Regions from separate parts of the Klebsiella scottii genome, predicted to be linked through region 2. Evidence: predicted binding sites of a transcription regulator. Region 2 holds the regulator's gene; the other holds the start of a gene.

Region 1 (9,073 bases), on a different contig from region 2:
AACATAAACCCTCCGCTTCCCATCGAAGACTCGCGCCTTTAATAATAAAGATGAATAATTTGGCGGTAGCTATATTACTGTGCCAGATAAATCTTTATTGGTCTGGCGAGGAATTTAGCCTGACCTTGCCAACCATGAACGCTAACACAGGCAATAACGCTCAATAAGTTAGAAAAATTTAAAATGAAATTTAGGAAAAATAATTTATTGCGGGACAGAATAACGGTATCTCATTTGATGCTGTTCCTGAATGCCTTTGGCGACACGCCGCTATAGCGCCGGAAAAATCGGGAGAAGTAGGTGGAATCGGAAAAACCCAAATAATCAGACAGTTGGGCTACCGTCATCCGGGTATACTGCAGATTCCGCCGCGCTTCAAGCATCAGCCGGTGGTGCAAAACCCCTAACGCGCTGCGGCCGTGGAATTCACGACACAAATAGTTAAGGTGCGTAGCCGAAATACCCACCCGCCTGGCGTACTCCGCCAGCGGGATATGTTCGCGATAGTGGCTCTCAATAAGACGAGAAAAGTGACGCATAGCGCTGCGCTTCCTTTCCGCTCTGTCTGCCGTTACCGGTGCCGGAAGACAGCGTCGGTTCAGCCATACCAGCAGCGCGCCAAGCAGCGAATGGAGCATCATTTCGCGCGCATCAAGCTCTTCGCAGTACTCCTCGCGCAACGCCGTAAACAGCGCCCGAACATGGCCTCGGGAGCGCCTGACCGGCACGCACTGCGGCTGGCTGAGCACATCGAGCTGGCGACCAAACTGGTTTTCAAAACGGCTGAGCAGCGGTAGCGCCAGCGAGAGCACGTACCCTTGAGTGCCCGGTGAAAAGCGAAATCCGTGAACGCACAGCGCCGGTACCACCTGGATGCAGGCTTCCGTCATCACGGTCGTCACGCCCTCAATCTCGATCTCAGCTCTTCCCTTATGGAGATACAGCAGCTGCACCAGCTCGGCGTGCTGATGCATGCGGATATGCCACTCGTACAGGCTGCTGCGCTGCAAAATCGACTCGCAGTGCAGGAGATCCGGCGTCGGCCAGTCTCGTTCTTCCCCATATAGCTTAAACACGGGAACGCTATTCGCTGCCTGCATGACGACTCCTGCCGTTTTCAACGCTACGCCACGCGCTCCATTGGCAGACCGACATAGTTTTCCGCAATGGTGGTCAGCCCGGCACGTGAGCCAAGATAATAGCGGCGATCGGCCGCCTGCATTTTTTTATCAAACTCGCTCTGCTGCGGGAAATCATGCAGCAGGCGGGTCATAAACCAGCTGAATCGTTCGCCTTTCCACACCCGATCCAGCGCGAAACGCGAGTAGCTCGCCAGCAGGTCGGCGCGATTATGGTGATAATATTCGCGCAGGATCCGCCATAAATAGTTCACGTCAGAGGCGGCCAGGTTCAGCCCTTTCGCCCCGGTTGGCGGCACGATATGCGCCGCGTCCCCGACCAGGAAAAGCCTTCCGTACTGCATCGGCTCCACCACGTAGCTGCGCAGAGGTGCGATGCTTTTCTCAAGTGAGTGACCAGTCACTAACTTTGTAGATAGCTCATCCGGCAGGCGGTTCTTCAGCTCTTCCCAGAAGCGCGCATCCGACCACTGCTCCACCTTATCGCTAAGCGGTACCTGTAAATAGTAGCGGCTACGAGTTAGTGAGCGCTGACTACAGAGAACAAATCCGCGTTCATGATGGGCATAAATCAGCTCGGGATTAACCGGCGGCGTATCGGCCAGCATCCCCAACCAGCCAAACGGCCAGACGCTTTCATACTCTTTAAGGAGCTCACGCGGAATGCTTTGCCGCGACACGCCGTGAAAGCCATCGCAGCCGGCGATGAAATCACAGCTGAGGCGGTGCGTTTCCCCGCCGCTGACGAAGGTGATTGCCGGCCGATCGCTTTTTGCATCGTGAATCACCACGTCGCTGACGCCGTAAACGATCGGCGCCCCGCAGCTGGCGCGGGCCACCATTAAATCCCGGGTCACCTCGGTCTGGCCGTACACCATCACGCTTTTCCCCCCGCTAAGCTCCGTAAGGGCGACCGGGACGCGCTGCCCCTCAAACAAAAACTCAACGCCGTGATGCACCAGCCCCTCTGCGTCCATCCGCTGCGCCACGCCCGCCTCACGGAGCAGATCGACGGTGCCGCTTTCAAGAATACCTGCCCGGATGCGCCCGAGGACGTATTCAGGCGTCTGTCGTTCGAGGATAACGGTCCGAATCCCCGCATTATGCAACAGCTGCCCCAGCAGCAGCCCTGAGGGACCAGCACCGATTATCGCGACCTGAGTTTTCATAGGGCTATCTCGCTCTCGAATGGTTAATTATTTGTTTGTTTTTTGTTTATTAAAAGTTCTCAGGTGCATTTTTGATAACTCAGGTGGGAAAAAGAAGGCAATAACGGCGGCAAAAACTGCACTTTTCAACAGTTTTATAAAAGTGTGGTGCGGTTCAAAATTTATCCATCCGGCCCGGAGGCGGCTTTTTGCACATTATTTGATCCCGACCCCCTCAGGCAAATCGAGAGTTCAGGTTAAAGTAGCGACGGACACTACGGCATCGGGCGTTACTGACAGCAGGTATTTATGCAAGCAGATCGGACAGTTCAGCGCACAATTACGCGATTGTGCATTCAGTGTGGTCTTTTCTTACTGCAACACGGGGCGGAAAGCGCGCTGGTTGAGGAGCTTTCTACTCGCCTGGGGCGGGCGTTAGGCATGGACAGCGTGGAAAGCGCCATTTCATCGAATGCGATTGTCCTCACCACCATCAAAGACGGCGAATGCCTGACCTCCACGCGTAAGAATATCGATCGCGGAATTAATATGCATGTGGTGACCGAAGTGCAGCATATAGTGATCCTTGCCGAGCATAAGCTGCTGGATTATAAAGATGTGGAAAAGCGCTTTACCCAGATTAAGCCGCTGCGCTACCCGCGCTGGCTGCTGGTGCTGATGGTTGGGCTCTCCTGCGCCTGCTTTTGCAAATTAAACAACGGCGGCTGGGACGGCGCGCTGGTCACCTTCTGCGCCAGCACCATCGCAATGTATATCCGCCAGCTGCTGACTCACCGCTCGATGCATCCGCAGATCAACTTTTGCATTACCGCCTTTGTCGCCACCACCATCTCCGGGCTGATGCTACGTTTACCGGCGTTTGCCAGCACGCCAACCGTCGCGATGGCCGCCAGCGTGCTGCTGCTGGTACCCGGTTTTCCGCTGATAAACGCCGTGGCGGATATGTTCAAAGGACATATTAACACCGGCCTTGCGCGCTGGGCGCTCGCCAGCCTGCTGACCCTTGCCACCTGCATTGGCGTGGTGATGGCGATGACCATGTGGGGGCTGCGCGGATGGGCATAATCACGTATCTGTTTGCTCTGGCTCAGGACATGGCGCTGGCGGCCATCCCTGCCGTTGGGTTCGCGATGGTATTTAACGTCCCGCAGCGGGCGCTGCGCTGGTGCGCGCTGCTGGGCGCCATTGGCCACGGTTCACGTATGGTGATGATGACGGCGGGCTTTAATATCGAGTGGGCAACCTTCCTTGCCGCCCTGCTGATTGGCAGTATCGGCATTCAGTGGTCCCGCTGGTACCTGGCCCACCCGAAGATCTTTACCGTTGCCGCAGTGATCCCCATGTTCCCGGGCATCTCCGCCTATACGGCGATGATCTCGGCGGTAAAAATCAGTCATTTTGGTTATTCTGAAGAGATGATGATTATGCTGTTAAGCAACTTTTTAAAGGCATCGTCTATCGTTGGTGCGCTATCTATCGGTCTTTCTATTCCTGGCCTGTGGCTGTACCGCAAGCGTCCGCGGGTATAGCGAGCCGCGCCGCCGGGATCGGTCAGTCGCTCCATCCCGGCCGGGCGCTGTGCTACTATGTGTGCTATTCCCCCACTCTATCGTTGTTCAGAGTTGAGATAGTGTTATGTCTTCGCGAATTTTAACTACCGATTTTAGCGGCCTGGATGATTTCATTCAGGATCCTGCGGCCATTCTCGCAAAATCGGCCAACGGTGCCGTTGCCGTTTTTGCCAACAATACTCCTGCCTTCTATGCGCTGACGCCGGAACGTCTGGCCCAGCTGCTTGAGCTGGAGAGTAAACTGGCACGCCCCGGCAGCGACATCGCGCTTGATACGCAGTTCTTTGACGAGCCGGCCGCCGCGCCAGCCGCGATCCCTATGGGAAAATTCGCCATGTACGCCGACTGGCAGCCGGACGCGGATTTTCAGCGCCTCGCGGCGCTGTGGGGTATCGCCCTGAGCCAGGCGGTCACGCCGGAAGAGCTGGCGGCATTCGTTGCCTACTGGCAGGCGGAAGGCAAAGTCTTTCATCACGTGCAGTGGCAGCAAAAGCTGGCGCGTAGCGTGCAAATCGGTCGCGCCGGCAACGGCGGCCAGCCGCGTCGTGATGTGAATACGGTCAGCGAGCCGGATAACCATATTCCACGAGGGTTCAGAGGATGAGCATGAAAAACGTTGGCGAGCTGATGAAGCGCCTGCAAAAAATGATGCCTGCTCATATCGAACCGGCGTTTAAAACCGGTGAAGAGCTGCTGGCATGGCAGAAAGAGCAGGGCAAGCTGCGTTCTGAAGCCCTTGAGCGGGAGAACCGGGCGATGAAAATGCAGCGGACGTTTAACCGCTCCGGCATCCGCCCGCTGCACCAGAACTGCTCGTTTGAGAACTACCGGGTTGAGTGCGAAGGCCAGATGAACGCGCTGTCCAGAGCGCGCCAGTACGTTGAAGAGTTCGACGGCAACATCGCCAGCTTTATCTTTTCCGGCAAGCCCGGCACCGGTAAAAACCACCTTGCGGCCGCCATTTGTAACGAGCTGCTGCTGCGCGGTAAATCGGTGCTGATCATTACCGTCGCCGACATCATGTCGGCAATGAAAGACACCTTCGGCAACCGGGAAATCAGCGAAGAGCAGCTGCTGAACGATCTCAGCAGGGTCGATCTGCTGGTGATCGATGAGATCGGTATGCAAACCGAATCCCGCTATGAAAAAGTGATCATCAATCAGATCGTCGATCGCCGCTCCTCATCAAAGCGCCCGACCGGAATGTTAACCAACAGCAACATGGACGAGATGAACAAGCTGCTCGGCGAGCGCGTGATGGATCGTATGCGCCTCGGCAATAGCCTGTGGGTGATTTTCAACTGGGATAGCTATCGTCACCGGGTCACCGGCAAAGAGTATTAAGACATTTCCGAACTCAGGCGGGGTTATACTGCGGAAATACTTCAGTAACCACGATGAGTAAACTTATGAAATCTGCACAATCCTTGTTCCGCACTCTGATGATTGCCGGCGCCTTTTTCGCAGCCGGCGCACAGGCCGCCTCCTGGCAGGACTCCCTCTCCAGCGCCGCCAGCGAGCTCAGCAGCCAAAGCGGTTCGCAGCAAAGCGGCGCGCTGTCGCTCTCCTCGCTGACCGGCCTGCTGAACGGAGGGAGCCAGTCGCTAACCTCCAGCAGCATGAACAATGCCGCCGGCATTATGTCCTACTGCGCGAAACAAAAGCTCTCCTCGGTGACCAATACCGAAAACATCAAAAACCAGGTTCTGGATAAACTCGGCCTCGGCACCGCGGAAAAACAGAAAGAGGATACCGGCTATCTTGAAGGTTTACAGGGCCTGCTGAACAGCAATAACGGCCAGCAGCTGAACCTGAGCACCCTCGGCAGCAGCCCGCTGGCGGAAAAAGTGAAAACCAAAGCCTGCGATCTGGTCCTCAAGCAGGGCGCGAAATTCCTCTCCTGAGGCTCTCCCCAGATGCCGCGTTTGGCGCCTTAGCCTGGACAACGCGGCCGCAACGCCGTTTTTTAACATTGATGGTCTCATTTTTCCCCGCCGGGAAGGATGAGACGTTGATCAAAAATGGCGACTTATAAACCAATTCTGAACCACAGCACAGTTTCATGACTCTACAATTGCAGCAATATGGCGCTGCCATTACAGTATATCGTGGAAACCGATCTATTTTGCCAGCGGTCAGCTGGCGCTAATGAGGGTAAGCTGTGTCAGAGTTGTTATCCATCGCCCTGTTTCTCACCTCGGTGGTGATTTATGCCTTGAAAGCCGGTCGCAATACCTGGTGGTTTGCCGCTACGCTGACGGTACTGGGCCTGTTTGTCGTCCTGAACATCACCCTCTACGCCAGCGATTATTTCACCGGCGACGGCATTAATGACGCGGTGCTTTATACCCTGACCAACAGCCTGACCGGCGCGGGCGTCGGCAAATATATCCTGCCCGGCGCCGGAATTATCGTGGCGCTGGTGAGCGTTTTCAGCGCCCTTGGCTGGATACTGCGCCGACGCCGTCATCATCCACACCACTTTGGCTACAGCCTGCTGGCGCTGGTTCTCGCGCTGGCCTCCGTTGACGCCAGTCCGGCGTTCCGCCAAATTAGCGAGCTGGTGAAATCGCAGTCCCGCGACGGCGATCCAGATTTTGTCGCCTACTATAAAGAGCCGTCGAAAAGCATCGCCAACCCTCAGCTCAACCTGGTCTATATCTACGGCGAAAGCCTTGAACGCACCTATTTTGATAACGACGCGTTTCCCGATCTGGCGCCCGAGCTTGGCAAACTGAAAAACGAAGGCCTCGATTTCAGCAACACCGCGCAGCTGCCGGGTACCGACTACACCATCGCCGGGATGGTCGCCTCGCAGTGCGGTATTCCCCTGTTTGCACCGTTTGAAGGCAACGCCTCGGCCTCGGTGTCCAGCTTCTTCCCGCAGAATATCTGCCTCGGCGACATTCTGAAAAACTCCGGCTACGAAAACTATTTTGTACAGGGCGCCAACCTGCGTTTCGCCGGGAAAGACGTGTTCCTGAAGTCCCACGGCTTCGATCATCTGTACGGCGCTGAAGAGCTGAAAACCACGGTGGCCGACCCCGCCTATCGCAACGACTGGGGCTTCTACGACGATACCGTGCTGGATGAAACCTGGAAAAAATTCGAACAGCTTTCGCAATCCGGTAAACGCTTCTCGCTCTTTGCGCTGACGGTGGATACCCACCATCCTGACGGCTTTATTTCCCGCACCTGCCAGCGAAAAAGCTATGAAATGGGCGGTAAAAAGAACCTCTCCTTTAGCGCGGTAAGCTGCAGCCAGGAGCATATCGCGGCGCTTATCGAGAAGATCAAAGCCTCGCCCTATTTCAAAAACACGGTGATCGTGGTCTCTTCCGATCACCTGGCGATGAAAAACACCGCCTGGGAATACCTGAACAAGCAGGATCGCAGCAACCTGTTCTTTGTGCTGCGCGGCGACCAGCCGCAGCAGGATACGCTGGCGGTGAAGCGTAATACTATGGACAACGGCGCCACGGTGCTGGATATCCTCGGCGGCGATAACTACATCGGCCTCGGCCGCAGCAGCCTCTCCGGGCAGTCGCTTTCCGGCATCTTCCTCAATATGAAAGATAAGGTGCTGGCCTGGAAGCCTGACGTCATCCGCCTGTGGAACTTCCCGAAAGAGATGAAAAACTTCACCGTGGACGCGCAGAAAAGCATGGTCTCCTTCTCCGGCAGCCACTTCCGTCTGCCGCTGCTGCTACGGGTCTCCGATAAACGCGTCGAGCCGCTGCCGGAGAGCGAATACTCCGCGCCGCTGCGCTACCAGCTGGCCGATTTTGCCCCGCGCGATAACTTTGTCTGGATCGACCGCTGCTACAAGATGGGCCAGCTGTGGTCCAGCGAGCTGGCGCTCTCCACCGACTGGTGCGTATCGCAGGGCCAGCTCGGCGGCGAGCAGACCGTCCAGCGCGTAGATAAGGCCCTGTGGCAGGGGAAAACGGCGTTTAAAGATACCCTCATCGATATGGAGCGCTACAAAGGCAACGTCGACACGCTGAAAATTGTCGATAACGATATTCGCTACAAGGCCGACAGCTTCGTGTTTAACGTCGCCGGCGCGCCGGAGGAGGTCAGGCAGTTTAGCGGCATCTCCCGGCCGGAATCCTGGGGCCGCTGGTCCAACGCGCAGCTGGGGAGCGAAGTCAAAATCGAGTTTAAGAACCCGCTGCCGGAGAAATTCGATCTGGTGATCACCGCCAAAGCCTACGGGCCCAACGCCAATAAGCCGATCCCGGTTCGCGTTGGGGATAGCGAACAGACGCTGACGCTGGCGAATGACGTCTCCACCACCACGCTGCATTTCGACAACCCGTCGCGCAGCGATACGCTGATTATCGTTCCGCCGGACCCGCAGTCCACCAACGAAGGCAATATTCTCGGCCACGCGCCGCGCCAGCTGGGAATTGGCATGGTGGATATAAAAATCGTCAAACGCGAAGGCTAAACCCGCCCGTCCGGCTCTCTGCGGGCCGGACGGCGCGACGCAAAACCGCCTGATCCCCTATCTTACCGCCCGGCAGAAGCCGCAGCAGGGAACTCCACGCTCATTTCATACTGCTGCAGCGCCAGGGCCGCATACCCCGCCGCGCTGAACAGCGGCGTAAACGACTCCGGAACGGTGACCGAGGTGCCAAGACCGGGGAACTGCCGGGCAAGGGCAATAAGCAGCTCGCGCGCCAGGCCGCGGCCGCGGGCGGCAGGTTCGACCCACAGCAGCTGGAGCTGCGGCTTTGCGGTGAGCGTCGCCAACACCGCGAACGCCTGCTGATTAAGCGTCAACGCGCGGCACGGCAGCGTATTGAAGGTCATTGGGTCCATCAGCCACGGCAGCCGACCGTTGATTTCCGCCCCCGCCCTGCGCGTCAGCGCCAGCACATCGCACTGCTCCAGCACCGGCGCGCTCTCGCCCTCCGTCCGCGAGCTCAGATAGCCGCAAAGCCCGTGACGAACGCTAAAGCCCAGCGATTGATACAGCGCAACCGCGGCATGATTATCGCGAATCACCTCCAGCCACATCCGCCGCACGCCCTGGGCCTGTAGCGAGGCCATCAGCGATACCATCAGCGAGCGGCCGGTTCCTTTTCCCCGCCAGGCCGGCCGCACGGCAAACGCCGCCAGCCTGGCCGCATCGCCGCGACGGGTGATAATGGCGATTGCCGCCGGCGTGTCCCCCGCCAGCCAGACG
Region 2 (9,073 bases):
TGAGGGCATCCAGCGCATCCAGCGCGGTATCCAGCGTTTCGCTATCGAGCGTGCCGAACCCTTCGTCAAGGAACAGCGAATCAATGCGCGTTTTATGACTCACCAGATCGGATAGCGCCAGCGCCAGCGCAAGGCTGACGAGGAAGCTTTCGCCGCCGGAGAGGGTGCGGGTATCGCGCACCGCATCCGCCTGCCAGGTATCGACCACCTCCAGCTCCAGCGCTTCGCTGGCTTTTCGCTGCAGCTGATAGCGGCCGTGCAGGCGGTTGAGCTGATGGTTCGCCAGCCAGACAAGGTTATCCAGCGTCAGCCCCTGGGCAAATTTACGGAATTTATCGCCTTCTTTGGAGCCAATTAGCGAATTGAGCCACGCCCAGTCCTCCAGCTGCCGCGCGGCGAGCGCGATCTCCTGCTGCAGCGCCTGCTGGCGCTGCTGATTCTCGGCATTCTGCTTCAGCTGCTGGCGGATCTCCCCCTGACGGGCGCTATTTTCCCGCAGCAGCAGGGCCAGCTGCCGTAAGCGGGCCTCAATCTCTTCTACCGGCTGGGTGATGTCGGCATCCGCCGGCGGCTGCTGCCGATGCTGCGCCAGCGCTTCGCGGGCCCGCAGGGCGAGCGCGCTATTTTGCTGGAGCGTATTTTCCAGCGTTTGCCTGAACTGCTCCAGGCGCTGACGGGTCTCCTCATCGAGCAGGGCGTCGAGAAACGCCTGCTGGTCGGCAAACGGGCTGGCGGCGAGGGCGGCGGCGAACTGGCCCTGCGTTTCTGTCAGCAGCCGCAGCTGCTGGCTCTCCTGCTGGCCAAGAGTGCGCCACTGGCTCTGCAGCGCCAGGCAGTCGTCGTGCACCTGGCGCCAGCCCTCAAGCGGCGCGGGCGCTACCGCCTCTTCCGTCTCCGGCAGCGTCTCCAGCAGGGGGATCAGCTGCTGCAGGCGCTCCTGCAGGGTGACGGATTCGTCGTGTTTGGCCTGCCAGCTGCGGGTTTCCTCCTCGCGCTGGGCCAGCCAGACCGCCGCCTGTTCAGCCTCCGGTGCGCTGAGGGCAAACGCCGCGAGCTCGCCGTTCAGGGCGCTATGACGCTGCGCCAGCTCCTGCCGCAGCTGCTGTAGCTGCAGCTCGCACTCCTGCTGCTGGGTCTGCCAGGCGAGCCGCTGCTGATGCTGATACAGCTGCTGCTCCAGCTCCTGCTGGGCCTCCAGCCAGCCGGAAATATCATCCTCTGGCTGCAGGTCAATGCGCAGTTCGCCGGTGACGGCCTGCCACTGAGAGGTAAGCGCTTGCTCCTGCTGGAGCAGCGATTCTCGCTCCTCTTTTTGTTTAAGTTGTTGTTTCAACAGCGCATCCAGCTCGCCGCGCAGCTGGGCGCCTTCTTCCGCCAGCTGTTTAACCTCGCGCTCCAGGGCTTCGCGGCGGGCCTGATTAACGCCGGGCGTCAGCGCCCGATATTCGGCGACTGCCGGGTGTTCGCAGGAGCCGCAGAGCGGGCAAGGCGCGCCGGGCTGCAGGCGCGCGCGCTCCTCTTCCAGTCCGGCAATCCGCGCTTCCAGCTCGCAAATGGCTTTTACATCGCTGAACTGCTGGTTTTTATCTTTATAAGCCTGGCGGCGCTGGGTCAGCGTCGTTTCCAGCTTCTCCCGCTCCTCGCGGCCGGCCTGCTCTGTCGCCTGCAGCTGGCTGAGGCGCTGGCGCAGGGGCAGCAGACGGCTGTGCAGGGCTGCCAGCTGCTGACGCTGCGGGCGGGCGGCGGCGTGGCGGGCAAGGTCGTCGCGCAGCCGATCGGCATCCAGCGCCAGCGTCGCCGGCGGCAGTTCGCCGAGCCGACGGCGGGTTTCCGCCAGCCGCTGCTCCAGCCCGGCCTGCTGCTGCGCGTCGCGCGCCTGCTGCTGGAACGCCGCCCGCCAGCCCGCCAGGGCATTGCCCCACTGACGATAGCGGTCGTTGGCCTGCAGCCATTCGGCGAGCGACTGGTGGGTCTGCTGCAGCTGGCTCGTTTGCTGTCGCGCCGCGAGACGAATACCTGCCCGCAGACGCAGTCGTTCGTGTAAGCGAGTATTTACTTCTTCCACCTGGCGGCGGGTCTGCGCCAGCGCGGCGGCCTGCTCCTGCTGTCGGGTCCACAGCGGACGCAGCTGGTCGGCAGGCTGGGCCTGCTCCAGCGCCGCAAGCTGCGGCCGGGCCTGCTCCAGCGCCTGCTGCGCCTCGCGTAACCGTGCCTGGGTCTGTATCTCATCGCGGCTTAGCTCCTGCTGGCGCAGCAGCCATTGCCGCGTATTTTGCTCGCGGGCCTGCTCGGCGAGCCGCTGCTGCTCTTCAGCAGTAAGTACTTGCAAACTTTGCTGCAGCGCCTGCTGCTGCTCATCGCTTAACAGCACAACGCCGGAGGCCTGGGCCTGCAGTTTTTCCAGCTCGCTGCGGGCGAGCTTGTGCTTTTCAAACACCTGGGCGGAGATCTGACCGTAAATTTCGGTGCCGGTGAGCTCTTCCAGCAGCTCCGCGCGCTCTTTGGGTTTGGCGTTAAGAAAGGCGGCGAACTGGCCCTGGGAGAGGAGCATCGAGCGGGTAAAGCGGCCGTAATCGAGGCCGGTGAGCGCGGCGGTCATCTCCAGCTTGTCTTTGACTTTGTCGGCAAGGATTTGCCCATCGTCGCAGCGGGCCAGCTCGACACGGGGCGCCTGCAGGTTGCCGTCGGGCTGGTTGCGCGCGCGGTTCTGGCTCCAGAAGGCGCGGTAGGCGGTGCCTTTTACCTCAAATTCAACTTCTGCCAGGCATTCGGCGGTATTGCGGGTCATCAGATCGTTTTGCGATTGCGACACGCTGCTCAGGCGCGGCGTTTCGTGGTACAGCGCGAGGCAGATAGCGTCCAGCAGCGTCGTTTTCCCGGCGCCCGTCGGCCCGACGATCGCAAACAGCCCGTTGCTGGCGAACGGTTCGGCGGTGAAGTCGATTTTCCACTCGCCTTTCAATGAGTTAAGGTTTTTCAGGCGCAGACTCAGAATTTTCACAGGTGCTCCTCACCGTTCAGGCTGTGCAGCGTTTCGTTAAACAGCTGTTCGAGGCGCTGCTGCTGCTGCTCTTCGAGACTCTCCAGCGCCAGGCGACGGGCAAAAACGTCCTCAACCCGCAGTTCGCTGAGGGTTTCCCGCCGCTCTCCGGCCAGGATGCGCTCGCGCTGGGCGCGGCTGCGGCGCACCAGCAGCACTTCGACCGGCAGCTCTTCGCAGCGGGTCTGAATCTGGCGCTGAATATCGTGCAGGTATTCGTCGCTGGTGATTTCAATATCCAGCCAGGTGGCGGGCAGCTCCGCGCTATCCTGCCACTGGTCAAGCTGTTCGCTTATGCTGGCAAAATCGCCTTTTAGCACCGCCAGCGGCTGGACTATCGGCACCGTCAGCGGGCTAACGTCCGTCAGGCGGCCGTCGGTAAAGGTCACCAGATTGACGCTTTTATTTTTCCCGGTCTCATCAAAGCTCAGGGAGATTGGCGAACCGCTGTAGCGTATATGCTCGCAGCCGCCGACGATCTGCGCCCGGTGGATATGACCCAGCGCGATATAGTCTGCAGGAGGGAAATGGCTGGCCGGGAAGGCATCGAGGGTGCCGATATAGATCTCGCGCACCGCATCGCTTTTGCTGGCGCCGACGGTGGTCAGGTGGCCGCTGGCGATAATCGGCAGCGTTTGGTCGCCGCGCAGGGCGCAGGCCTGCTGGTACTGCTGCTGATAATAGTCGCTGATGGCGGTGAGCAGCAGCTGCTGCTTTTCACCGCTGGAGTGCCCGGCCTGGCTGGTGACCAGCTCGCGCGGGCGCAGGAAGGGGACCGGGCAGAATATTGCGCCCGGCGCGCCGTCGCGCAGCGGCAGAACGAAGGGAGCGTGGCCGGCGTTAGCCACGACCGTGGTTTTTAAAAAGGCCAGGATGTCGCGCGATTCATTCAGCGTGGCGACCGAATCATGGTTGCCCGCCAGCACCACCAGCCGACAGCCGGTTTGCTGAAGCTGAACCACGAAGTGGTTATACAGCTCGCGGGCGTAGCTCGGCGGCGAGCCGGTATCAAAGATATCGCCGGCGACAATAATGGCATCGACCTCGTGCTCCTGCGCGCTGGCCAGCAGCCAGTCGAGAAAGGCCGCATGCTCAGCGGCGCGGCTTTTGCTGTAAAAGTTTTGCCCGAGATGCCAGTCAGAGGTGTGAATGATGCGCATAAATATTCCGTAGCCTAAGAGCGTTGCCGCCATTATACCATCGACGGAAGGGGAGTTAAGTGCGTGTCACAATTCAAAATCCTCGATCGTCATACGGCCATTTTTTTTCATAAATCTGTCACAAAACTGACGCATAATGGCGCCGCACTCTATACTGATGGCTAAAAAATACAGGGTAAATAATGGCGAGAAGAATTCTGGTCGTTGAAGATGAAGCTCCAATCCGCGAAATGGTCTGCTTTGTTCTGGAGCAAAACGGCTTTCAGCCCGTCGAGGCGGAAGATTATGACAGCGCGGTGAACCAACTCAATGAACCCTGGCCTGATCTGATTCTCCTTGACTGGATGCTGCCAGGCGGATCGGGTCTGCAGTTTATCAAACTGCTCAAGCGTGAGGCGATGACCCGCGATATTCCGGTGGTCATGCTAACCGCTCGCGGCGAAGAGGAAGATCGCGTTCGTGGCCTGGAGACCGGCGCCGATGATTACATCACCAAGCCTTTCTCGCCGAAAGAGCTGGTGGCGCGAATCAAAGCCGTGATGCGGCGAATCTCACCGATGGCGGTGGAAGAGGTGATTGAAATGCAGGGGCTGAGCCTCGATCCTTCCTCCCATCGCGTGATGACCGGTGAAAACCCGCTGGACATGGGGCCGACCGAGTTTAAGTTATTACACTTCTTTATGACCCACCCGGAACGCGTATACAGCCGCGAGCAGCTGCTGAATCACGTCTGGGGGACCAACGTGTATGTAGAAGACCGAACGGTAGACGTGCATATTCGCCGTCTGCGTAAAGCGCTGGAACAGAGTGGCCATGACCGGATGGTACAAACGGTTCGCGGCACGGGATATCGTTTCTCCGCCCGTTTCTGAATGTCGACAGGAGTGTGAACCGTGCTGGAACGGCTGTCATGGAAAAGGCTGGCGCTTGAGCTTTTCTTATGTTGTATCCCGGCCCTGATTCTCGGGGCGGTATTTGGTCATTTGCCGTGGTTTTTACTGGCGGCGGTGACCGGACTTCTTATCTGGCATTTCTGGAATTTATTACGCCTCTCATGGTGGCTGTGGGTGGACCGCAGCATGACGCCACCGCCGGGAAGCGGCAGCTGGGAACCGCTGCTGTACGGCCTCCACCAGATGCAGATGCGTAATAAAAAACGCCGACGCGAGCTGGGCAGCCTGATCAAACGCTTTCGCAGCGGGGCGGAATCGCTGCCCGATGCGGTGGTGCTGACCACGGAGGAGGGGGCGATCTTCTGGTGTAACGGCCTTGCACAGCAGATCCTCAATCTGCGCTGGCCGGACGACAGCGGACAAAACATCCTTAACCTCCTGCGCTACCCTGAATTTGCCAACTACCTAAAAAACAAGGATTTCAGTAAACCGCTCAATCTGATCCTTAATAACTCCCGTCATCTGGAAATTCGCGTGATGCCCTACAGCGACAAGCAGATGCTGATGGTGGCGCGCGACGTGACGCAGATGCACCAGCTTGAAGGGGCGCGGCGCAACTTTTTTGCTAACGTCAGCCACGAGCTGCGCACGCCGCTAACGGTGCTGCAGGGGTATCTGGAGATGATGCAGGAGCAGGTGCTGGAAGGGGTGACGCGGGAAAAAGCCCTGCATACCATGCGCGAGCAAACCCAGCGTATGGAGGGGTTAGTTAAACAGCTGCTGACGCTATCGCGCATTGAGGCGGCCCCGGTTCTGGCGATGAACGACAAAATCGACGTACCGATGATGCTGCGGGTTGTCGAGCGGGAGGCGCAAACTCTCAGCCAGAAAAAGCATACGCTGCACTTTGTGGTCGATGAGTCGCTGCAGGTTCTCGGTAATGATGAGCAGCTGCGCAGCGCGATCTCGAATCTGGTGTATAACGCGATCAACCATACTCCGGAGGGCACGGAGATTACCGTCAGCTGGCAGAAAGCGCCGCACGGCGCGCTGTTTAGCGTTGAGGATAACGGCCCGGGGATTGCGCCCGAGCACATTCCGCGGCTCACCGAGCGCTTCTATCGCGTGGATAAAGCGCGCTCGCGGCAAACCGGAGGCAGCGGTCTGGGGCTGGCGATCGTAAAACATGCGGTTAATCATCACGACAGCCGGCTGGATATTGAGAGCACGCCCGGCAAGGGAACGCGGTTTAGCTTCCTGCTGCCGGAACGTTTGATTGCCAAAAAAAGCGACTAACCGCCGCTCTGTCAACATAACTTGTCAATGACCAGCTTAGGCTGGTCATTTTCGTTTGCAGTCAATTTTCAGCTGCGTAATTAACGAACGCCCGCTGCTTTTTTGTTCGCATGATTAGCCATATGTTTTCCTTCATTATGGTTAATAACGCCAGGTATTAATGCAGACTTAGCATAATCATCTGCTTTTACGATCCCGCCTTGCTTTAAAACGTTATAAGCGTTTAAATTGCGCCCCATGCAGTCGTAGACAGACTGTTTTTGCGTGGTAATTCAAAAAACAATTCTTTCCCACGCCGCTTCGGGAGCATATCTCGCTGAGTTTCCGGCAATAGCCGCTGTATCATCCCTAAGGGAAGGCACGGTATTTTTCCGTTTAACACCACCACATCCACAGGCAGTATGAATTTATGACCCATCAGTTAAAATCTCGCGACATCATAGCGTTGGGCTTTATGACCTTCGCGCTGTTCGTCGGTGCAGGCAACATCATCTTCCCCCCAATGGTTGGTTTACAGGCTGGTGAACACGTCTGGACCGCCGCTATAGGCTTTCTGATCACCGCCGTGGGTTTACCGGTGCTGACGGTCGTGGCGCTGGCGAAAGTCGGCGGCGGCGTTGAAAGCCTGAGCACCCCGATTGGTAAAGTGGCGGGGATCCTGCTGGCCGTGGTCTGCTATCTGGCGGTGGGGCCGCTGTTCGCGACTCCGCGTACCGCGACGGTCTCCTTTGAGGTGGGTATTGCCCCGCTGACCGGCGATGGCGCGATGCCGCTGATGATTTACAGCGTCATCTATTTTGCCCTGGTGATCCTCGTTTCGTTATATCCCGGCAAGCTGCTGGATACCGTCGGGAACTTCCTCGCGCCGCTGAAAATCATTGCGCTGATTATTCTCTCCGTCGCGGCGATTATTTGGCCCGCCGGCCCGATCAGCAACGCGCTGGAAGCCTACCGCACCGCGCCGTTCTCAAACGGCTTCGTCAACGGCTATCTGACTATGGATACCCTCGGCGCGATGGTCTTCGGGATCGTGATTGTTAACGCCGCGCGCTCTCGCGGCGTCAGCGAAGCGCGCCTGCTGACCCGCTATACCGTGTGGGCTGGCCTGATGGCGGGCGTCGGCCTGACGTTACTGTATCTGGCGTTGTTCCGCCTCGGCTCCGACAGCGCGACGCTGGTCGATCAGTCGGCTAACGGCGCGGCCATTCTGCACTCGTATGTCCAGCACACCTTTGGCGGCGCGGGGAGCTTTATGCTGGCGGCGCTGATTTTCATTGCCTGCCTGGTTACCGCGGTTGGCCTGACCTGCGCCTGCGCGGAGTTTTTCGCCCAGTACCTGCCGCTCTCCTACCGCTCGCTGGTGTTTATTCTCGGCATCTTCTCGATGGCGGTCTCCAACCTGGGGCTGAGCCACCTGATTCAGATTTCGATCCCGGTGCTGACGGCTATCTATCCGCCGTGTATCGCACTGGTGGTATTAAGCTTTACCCGCAACTGGTGGCATAATTCGTCCCGCGTTATTGCGCCGGCCATGTTTATCAGCCTGATGTTTGGTATTATTGACGGCATTAAAACGTCGGCGTTTGCCGATATGCTGCCAGCGTGGACCGCGCGTCTGCCTTTGGCAGAGCAGGGGCTGGCCTGGCTGATGCCGACCGCCGTGATGGTGGTTCTGGCGGTGGTCTGGGATCGCGCCGTAGGGCGTCAGGTGACATCCAGCGCGCACTAGCCGGCGTTTAAAATCAGTGTTAAACCACGGGACTTCAGGTCCCGTGGTTTTTTGTTTTTCAGGTAATCCTCTTTTGATCTTCGTCCGGCGAAGGCTAAAGGAGAAAAACGGCATGGAATACGATGGAAAGTAGTAACAAACTTAAGCGCGGGCTAAGTACCCGGCATATCCGCTTTATGGCGCTGGGTTCGGCAATTGGCACCGGTCTGTTCTATGGTTCGGCGGATGCGATTAAGATGGCCGGCCCGAGCGTGCTGCTGGCCTATATTATCGGCGGCGTGGCGGCGTACATTATTATGCGCGCGCTGGGCGAGATGTCGGTGCATAACCCCGCCGCCAGCTCATTTTCACGCTATGCGCAGGACTACCTCGGCCCGCTGGCGGGCTATATCACCGGCTGGACCTACTGCTTTGAAATCCTGATTGTTGCCATCGCCGACGTGACGGCCTTCGGCATCTATATGGGCGTCTGGTTCCCGACGGTCCCGCACTGGATCTGGGTGCTTAGCGTGGTGCTGATTATCTGCGCCGTCAACCTGATGAGCGTGAAGGTGTTTGGCGAGCTGGAGTTCTGGTTCTCCTTCTTTAAAGTCGCCACCATTATCATCATGATTCTGGCCGGTTTCGGCATCATTATCTGGGGGATCGGCAACGGCGGTCAGCCGACCGGCATCCATAATCTGTGGAGTAACGGCGGCTTCTTCAGCAACGGCTGGCTGGGGATGGTGATGTCGCTCCAGATGGTGATGTTCGCCTACGGCGGAATTGAAATCATCGGTATTACCGCCGGTGAAGCGGAAGACCCGGAGAAATCCATCCCGCGCGCCATTAACTCGGTCCCGATGCGTATTCTGGTGTTCTACGTGGGCACGCTGTTCGTGATTATGTCCATTTATCCATGGAACCAGGTCGGGACTAACGGTAGCCCGTTCGTCTTAACCTTCCAGCATATGGG

What was found. The regulator PhoB, encoded in region 2, activates phosphate uptake and scavenging genes when phosphate is short. The targets are predictions, from matches to a motif close to CTGTCATAAAACTGNCNNAT.
Region 1: the regulator PhoB is predicted to act here: its motif matches at 5,929-5,948, upstream of opgB (phosphatidylglycerol--membrane-oligosaccharide glycerophosphotransferase).

What each region holds. Positions count from the first base shown of each region.
Region 1 is NZ_JARXNI010000017.1:270,713-279,785, forward strand. It holds gene QFI97_RS01505 (helix-turn-helix domain-containing protein) at 1-5, opposite strand, end outside; gene QFI97_RS01510 (helix-turn-helix domain-containing protein) at 231-1,100, opposite strand; gene pobA (4-hydroxybenzoate 3-monooxygenase) at 1,124-2,308, opposite strand; gene QFI97_RS01520 (threonine/serine exporter family protein) at 2,597-3,373, shown strand; gene QFI97_RS01525 (threonine/serine exporter) at 3,364-3,837, shown strand; gene dnaT (primosomal protein DnaT) at 3,944-4,483, shown strand; gene dnaC (replicative helicase loader DnaC) at 4,486-5,223, shown strand; gene QFI97_RS01540 (YjjA family protein) at 5,289-5,783, shown strand; gene opgB (phosphatidylglycerol--membrane-oligosaccharide glycerophosphotransferase) at 6,041-8,332, shown strand; gene QFI97_RS01550 (GNAT family N-acetyltransferase) at 8,395-9,073, opposite strand, start outside.
Region 2 is NZ_JARXNI010000020.1:3,161,919-3,170,991, reverse strand. It holds gene sbcC (exonuclease subunit SbcC) at 1-3,001, opposite strand, end outside; gene sbcD (exonuclease subunit SbcD) at 2,998-4,200, opposite strand; gene phoB (phosphate response regulator transcription factor PhoB) at 4,383-5,072, shown strand; gene phoR (phosphate regulon sensor histidine kinase PhoR) at 5,094-6,389, shown strand; gene brnQ (branched-chain amino acid transporter carrier protein BrnQ) at 6,799-8,118, shown strand; gene proY (proline-specific permease ProY) at 8,241-9,073, shown strand, end outside.